One region of the Pseudoalteromonas sp. AS84 genome, then DNA from elsewhere that is predicted to be linked to it. Evidence: predicted binding sites of a transcription regulator. Region 1 holds the regulator's gene; the other holds the start of a gene.
What was found. The regulator LexA, encoded in region 1, represses DNA repair genes until DNA is damaged. The targets are predictions, from matches to a motif close to TACTGTATNNNNATACAGTA.
Positions count from the first base shown of each region.

Region 2: the regulator LexA is predicted to act here: its motif matches at 2,214-2,233, upstream of uvrD (DNA helicase II).

Region 1 covers NZ_JBBMQY010000018.1:12,821-16,387, forward strand. The annotation lists gene WNY79_RS16020 (hypothetical protein) at 1-347, opposite strand, end outside; gene WNY79_RS16025 (hypothetical protein) at 661-1,041, shown strand; gene WNY79_RS16030 (PaaI family thioesterase) at 1,042-1,482, opposite strand; gene lexA (transcriptional repressor LexA) at 1,650-2,267, shown strand; gene coxB (cytochrome c oxidase subunit II) at 2,750-3,567, shown strand, end outside.
Region 2 covers NZ_JBBMQY010000038.1:4,259-7,825, reverse strand. The annotation lists gene yrfG (GMP/IMP nucleotidase) at 1-541, shown strand, start outside; gene WNY79_RS20515 (dUTP diphosphatase) at 557-1,180, opposite strand; gene WNY79_RS20510 (YacL family protein) at 1,286-1,654, opposite strand; gene WNY79_RS20505 (hypothetical protein) at 1,771-1,995, opposite strand; gene uvrD (DNA helicase II) at 2,298-3,567, shown strand, end outside.

The DNA of each region.
Region 1 (3,567 bases):
ATTTGTATTTTAGTTGGCGGCTCAAAAGGCCGGCCTGTTATAGCGTTAAAGCTTTGTTGTTCATCTTTATTTATAACTGTAATTATAGGTGTGGTTAAGAAGTTCTCAAAAATTATTTGTGTTGGATTAGCCACCTGAGATGCAATATCGTCAAGGGAGGCCACATAATCAGCCTGCGTAAATGGGTTATTAAGAGTGCGTGTTGCAAGATGCTCCCCATGAACTTTATCAAGAGGGATAGCGCTCATTACTAAACCACCTAATAGCCAAGCTAAAATTTGTAATGCTAATAAATAACCTAACCATTTATGTAACTTGCGAGCATGTTTAAATATTTTTTTATTCATGTTTTAGTCTTATTATTTTTAGAGGCTAGTTTATTACATTAATGAGATAAGTTACTGCGACATTTTGTCGCAGTTTAAACTATAGCTTACTGTAATCATTTAAAAATAAAAAAGATTACACTTAAATTGCTAACATGATTTATTTGTACAATTGAGCTGAATGTTTGATATCCAGCTAGCTTTAAATGCTAATAAATACTTAAAAGCTGCGAAATATCCATATAAAGTGGTTAATAGAGCATAGTTGATTTGGTATAACGGTAAAACTGCGTTAAAGTTTGCAATGAAATTATTAGAGGATAAATACGAAACGATGTCGGAAATTCAATTTTTAAATGTAGATCTTGAGCTTGAATCAAAGCAAGATATTAGTTTGCTAGTGGCGGACTTGAAAAAAGTCGCTACGATTTTACATTATGACAAAGACGAATACCGTCAATTAGCGCGTATTGAAGCAACAGGTGTAGTAAACACGCCTGACAAAGCAATAAACCATATATGTGAGCTTATTGAATCGTGTTCGCGTAACGCGCTAAAGCAATGGTTAAGCTGTTCACGTAGAACGTTTGATATTGGTTTTGAATCAGGCACTTCCCCTAAGTGCTTTAATCAAGCCTTAGATGCAGATACATTACTACGTATATCTGCGATTGGTGCGGGTATGGAAATTACAATTTACCCAATCGAAAAGTAACTATCTTCGCTCTACGACTGCTGCGGTCATTTTAGATACGCAGCAAAGCTCATTGCGGCTATTTGTAATTTTTATTTCCCATACTGAACTACGCTTACCGATATGAAATGCTCTTGCCGTGGCTGTTAAAGTGCCGTTGCGAGACGCTTTTAAATGACTTGCGCTAATTTCCTGTCCCACGCAGTAAAATTTTGTAAAATCGACAACAAAGTTAGCTGCATAGCTGGCAACTGTTTCGGCAAGTGCAACGTTAGCACCGCCGTGAACCATCCCCATTGGGTTATGATGCTCAGGAATTGCCGGCATTGTGGCAACCAAGTAATCATCGCCAATCTCTGTGATTTCTATCCCCATAGTTTTCATCAGCGTACCTTGACCATTTATACCTTCATCAAGCTGTTTGCAAAACTCTAAAGTAATAGGTTGATACCAAATACTCATAATGACTCCTTTGCTTTTTTTATCATTTATAAACTTAGTTTTAGTTATATCCCTAAAATGTACACAAGTGAAATTACTTTGGCTATTTTAAGGCTTAATTTAAATTTGCGATTTTTATTTAACTGTATATACTCACAGTTAAATGTACTGTATGGAAAACCAGTTGTATGCGACCATTAACGAACCGCCAAGCTCAAATACTCGAACTAATTAAAGTTTTTATTAAAGACACTGGTATGCCTCCTACACGTGCTGAAATAGCGCAAACATTAGGTTTTAAAAGTGCCAATGCTGCTGAAGAGCATTTAAAAGCACTTGCTAAAAAAGGCGCAATTAAAATGAAGCCAGGTGCAAGCCGTGGTATTCAGTTAATTGAAGAAGAAGAGCCAGAACAATTAGGTTTACCGCTTATAGGGCGTGTTGCTGCTGGTTCACCTATTTTGGCGCAAGAGCACGTTGAAAGTCACTGCAAAATCGATCCATTAATGTTTAAACCGGCTGCAGATTTTTTACTACGCGTTAACGGTATGAGCATGAAAGATATTGGTATTATGGATGGTGATTTACTTGCAGTACATCGTACTCAAACCGCTGAAAACGGACAAGTTGTTGTTGCACGCTTAGACGAAGACGTAACTGTAAAACGTCTTGAGAAAGCAGGTCGTAAAGTATTACTTCATGCTGAAAACGACGATTTTGAATCTATTGAAGTAGATCTTGAGAATGAGTCTTTTAATATTGAAGGCTTAGCCGTTGGCGTTATAAGAAACGCTGATTGGATGTGACTTTAAAAATAGCTTTTAAACAAGCAGTTTTATAAATGCGTACTAATTAGTACGCATTTTTGTTTTAAAATTTGTACTAAAATAGGGTGCAAACAGCCCACTGACTATTCAACCTGTAAACTTTTTTGCACTTATAATTTCCCCTCCGAATGCGTTAAACCCCTTTGTTTTTCTCATCTTTTGAACTTCCTGTTGCCTAGCTAGTTGCTGATTTTTTGTTAATTACCCAATTACAACCTGATTGTTTTTTATACTAAAACTTGCTTGTTGTTCATTTTTTAGCTAATTATTAATGTGCTGAGCTAATAATAACTCACAGCTTTTTAGTTTTGAGAACACACAATATACACAAACACGTTGTTGGCGCAGCAAAACCAATCAATATTAAATGAGATTGGCTAAAAAAATAAAAATAACGAATTGGCGTTTAAGCCGTATGCCTCTTCGCTTTGCATTCGCAATAGCATCAAAGGAGCCACCACATGGGTAAACTGACCTCTACCTTGTGGCTTATATTATGTGTTTTTTCGCACCCAGTTTTGGCTAACAGCCAATACAATATGCGCAAAGGCGTAACCGATATAAGCAATAATGTATATCAGCTGCACATGACCATATTTATAATATGTTGTGTGATTGGGGTGATAGTGTTCGCAATTATGTTCTGGGCACTTATTCATCACCGTAAATCTAAAGGGGCTGTACCTGCCCAATTTCACGAAAGCACTAAAGTAGAAATACTTTGGACTGCAATTCCGTTTGTTATTTTAATTGCTATGGCAGTACCAGCTACTAAAACCCTAATTGCAATGGAAGATGCCAGCAAAGCTGATCTCACTATTAAAATTACAGGTTCACAATGGAAATGGCATTATGAATATATGGGCGAAGATGTAGAGTTCTACTCTATTTTATCTACCCCGCAAGATGAAATCGCTAATCTTGCAGATAAAAATCCTAACTACTTACTTGAGGTTGATAAACCTCTCGTACTGCCAATAAATCAAAAAGTACGATTTTTAATGACTTCTGACGATGTTATCCACTCTTGGTGGGTACCTGATTTTGCAGTTAAAAAAGATGCGAATCCCGGCTTTATAAACGAAACATGGACGAACATAAACGAAGAAGGTACTTACCGAGGCCAATGTGCTGAGTTGTGTGGTAAAGATCATGGCTTTATGCCCGTTGTGGTGGTTGCTAAATCTGAGGCTGATTTTAAAACATGGCTTGCAGATGCAAAGCAGGCTAAACAAAAAGCAGCATTAGCAGATGCCGCATTACTTGATAAAACCCTCCC
Region 2 (3,567 bases), on a different contig from region 1:
CGCATTAGCAAGGGGCATTAGCCTGGATGCAGCTAAAGCAGATATTTTAAAACGCTATCAAGCTGTAAGCGGTCAAATACAGTGGTATTGTTTAGATTATTGGGAGCAGCAATTAAGCTTGCCTATAATGGAGCTTAAACGAGAGTCTCAGCATTTAATTAAAATGCGCGAAGACGTACCTCATTTTTTAACTGAGCTTAAAAAAGCAGGCAAAGAGTTAATTTTACTTACCAACGCCCACCCTGAGAGTGTCATGCTTAAATTTGAGCATACAGCGATTGATAACTACCTAGATGGCGTAGTGTCTACTCATGAATATGGAGTAAGTAAAGAGCAACAAAGTTTATGGCACCAAGTACAAAAAGACTTAGGCTTTAATAAAAGTCGTACTTTATTTGTTGACGATAGCATTGCGGTTTTGAATGCCGCACGAGAATACGGCATTGAGCACTTACTTGCAGTTGCTAACCCTGATAGCCAACAACCACATAACGAAATAGCCGATTACCTAAGTGTTACCGACTATCGTAAGATTATCTAACTCAGTTTACGTGGGCTAGATTTTTGGGTAACGCGCTTCTAGCCCTTGATATACTAACTTTGCAAAATCTGCATGTTCTGTATCAAGACTTTTAACTACTTCAACTAAATGCTCGTTATCTTCTTGCCCGTTCCATTCTTTAATATAGCTACCATCTTTGTAACCGTGATCTTGGCGGAAAAAGTTTAACGTATTTTTACCTACGTAGCCGCGATATAAATCATCAATATCCATACCCATTTGCGCCATACAGCCGGCAAAGGCACCTGCATTAAACGTTTTATCAGCAACGGCAGACGCCGCTAATATCTCTAGTGTTTGTTTAAAGTCATCAGCTTGTTGAGCATTACTAAGCTCAGTTTCAAGTTGCTTTGCTAAGTCTTCGTAGCTAGTTTCGCCGTCAATTCTAAGCGATAGACCAAAATGAAAAATATCAACCAACTCTAAAATAACTTGTTCAGTATCTGGTGTTTGTTTTTTCCACCATTTCCAACCATGATGATCTAGCATTTCAGCACACTCAACCCAAATAGCGCGGTACCATTCAAACCCTTGAGTAAACCATTGCTCATGTACTTTAGTATTCATGGCGTTTTGCATTTCTAGCATCACTACTAGCTTGTTTAAATTGGCAGACATATCAATTCCTGTCGTTTTGGTTGGCGTAATTTTCGTTGGTGTAATAATACAGATAAAATGCTGATTGTGCATTGCTGTATATTTTTATTAGTGTGCTAATTATGTTTATCGTGACGTCGTAAACTCATGCCATGAATCAATTAAATCAATGAAATCTTCAAAGCCACAACCACTACTTAAACCATTTTCTTCAAGCGCTAAATCGTCATCTTGATACGCTATTAGATCTTCGCTATCTTGATGAAGCGCATGGGCTTCAAATAATGCTTCGTCTTTCGTTAAGATTAAATCTATTTCTTGGCCTTTTAGCGTTAGCGGCTCATAGCTTGAACTTACCGATGCAATAAGCGCTAGCACCATGGCTACTTTGTCTTTGCCTATTTCTTCGTTTAGCCAGCGACCAATAATAGCGTGTTCACTGCTTATTTTAATACGTAGCCCACTAATAGGGTCGCGAATAAATTGATATTCCATAGGGTTTGCCTGTAGATCTTTAATTGCGTAATTATATACGTAAACGCCCGTAAACCACAGGACATATAAAGTAAAATAGCGCCACATGGGCGCTATTTTACTCAACTTTAAAACCGTTAACTTCGCGATCTATAACGCGCTGCGTCAATGATCGACCATAAGTAAATAATAGGTACAAGCACAAAACCTACAAGCACATAAATTAGTGCGTAACTTATTATAATAGCGAGTGCAAAAAATATAGCCGCTAAAATACGCCCTTGCACTAACTGCCCTAAACCAGGAAAAAATATATTACATAATGCTGCGATTACGTTACCGCCAGAACCTTGATCTGCCATACTAACCTCTGTATTTATTTGATTTTATAATTATTTACTTACACACTTTATGCCAATTTATTAAAGCTTACAAATCAAATAGTTAAATTAGTCTAGATTTAAAGAGTTAGTATATTTTGCTAACTTTAGGTCAAATTAGCAATTTTTGTTATGCGTTTATGTTTTTTATTCGCTTAGTTAATTAGCAAGTTACTCGTTTTGAACACTATTTTATAAATAGCTGTTTATAAAAACAGTATTTTATTTAGCCTAACAAAAACACCTGTTATACTGGCCACAATATTGATTAAAAAGGCGTAACGATGGACGTTTCACAATTACTCGATGGCTTAAATGACAAACAACGCGATGCCGTTGCAGCCCCACTACAAAACATGCTGGTATTAGCAGGTGCTGGGTCTGGTAAAACACGAGTGTTAGTTCATCGTATTGCGTGGCTTATGCAAGTTGAGCAGGCATCCGCTTACAGTATTTTTGCCGTAACCTTTACTAATAAAGCAGCTAAAGAAATGCGTGGCCGCGTTGAAGAAACACTAAAAGCCCCTGTAGGTGGTATGTGGATTGGTACATTCCATGGTTTATCGCATCGTATTTTACGTGCTCATCACCGTGAAGCTAATTTACCTGAAGCCTTTCAAATTTTAGACTCTGATGATCAGCTTAGAATGATCAAGCGCTTATTAAAATCGATGAATATTGATGATAAAAAATGGCCCGCTAAGCAGTTTGGCTGGTACATAAGCGCCAAAAAAGATGAAGCACTTCGCCCTAAAGATATTCAAGCATACGATATTAATGAGCAAATGATGCTGCGAGTTTATGCCGCCTATCAAGAGGCCTGTGATAGAGCGGGCCTAGTTGATTTTGCTGAAATATTACTACGCAGCTACGAAGTGTTAAAAGATAACCCTACGTTACTACGTCATTATCAGCAGCGCTTTGCACATATGCTCGTAGACGAGTTCCAAGATACAAATACCATTCAATATGCTTGGTTAAAGTTACTTGCTGGCGATACTAACAGCATCATGATTGTAGGCGACGATGACCAAAGCATTTATGGTTGGCGTGGTGCTAAAATCGAAAACATTAAACGTTTTTTAACTGACTTTAGCGCAGAAACCATTCGTCTTGAACAAAACTACCGTTCAACCGCGACTATTTTGAAAGCGTCCAATGCATTAATTCAAAATAACTCAGAACGTATGGGTAAAAGCTTGTGGACCGATGGTAACGATGGCGAGCCAATCTCTATTTATGCAGCATTTAATGAGTTAGACGAAGCACGCTTTGTAAGTAGCAAATTACGAAGCTGGTTAAATGCAGGGAATGCCCTGCAAGATGCCGCAATTTTATACCGTAGTAACGCGCAATCTCGTGTACTTGAGGAAGCCATGCTACAAGAAGGCTTAAAATACCGTATTTATGGTGGTATGCGATTCTTCGAACGACAAGAAATTAAAGATGCGCTTTCGTATTTACGTCTAGTAGGTAATCGACAAGACGATGCCGCGTTTGAGCGTGTAATTAATACGCCAGCACGCGGTATTGGTGATAAAACATTGAGCCATA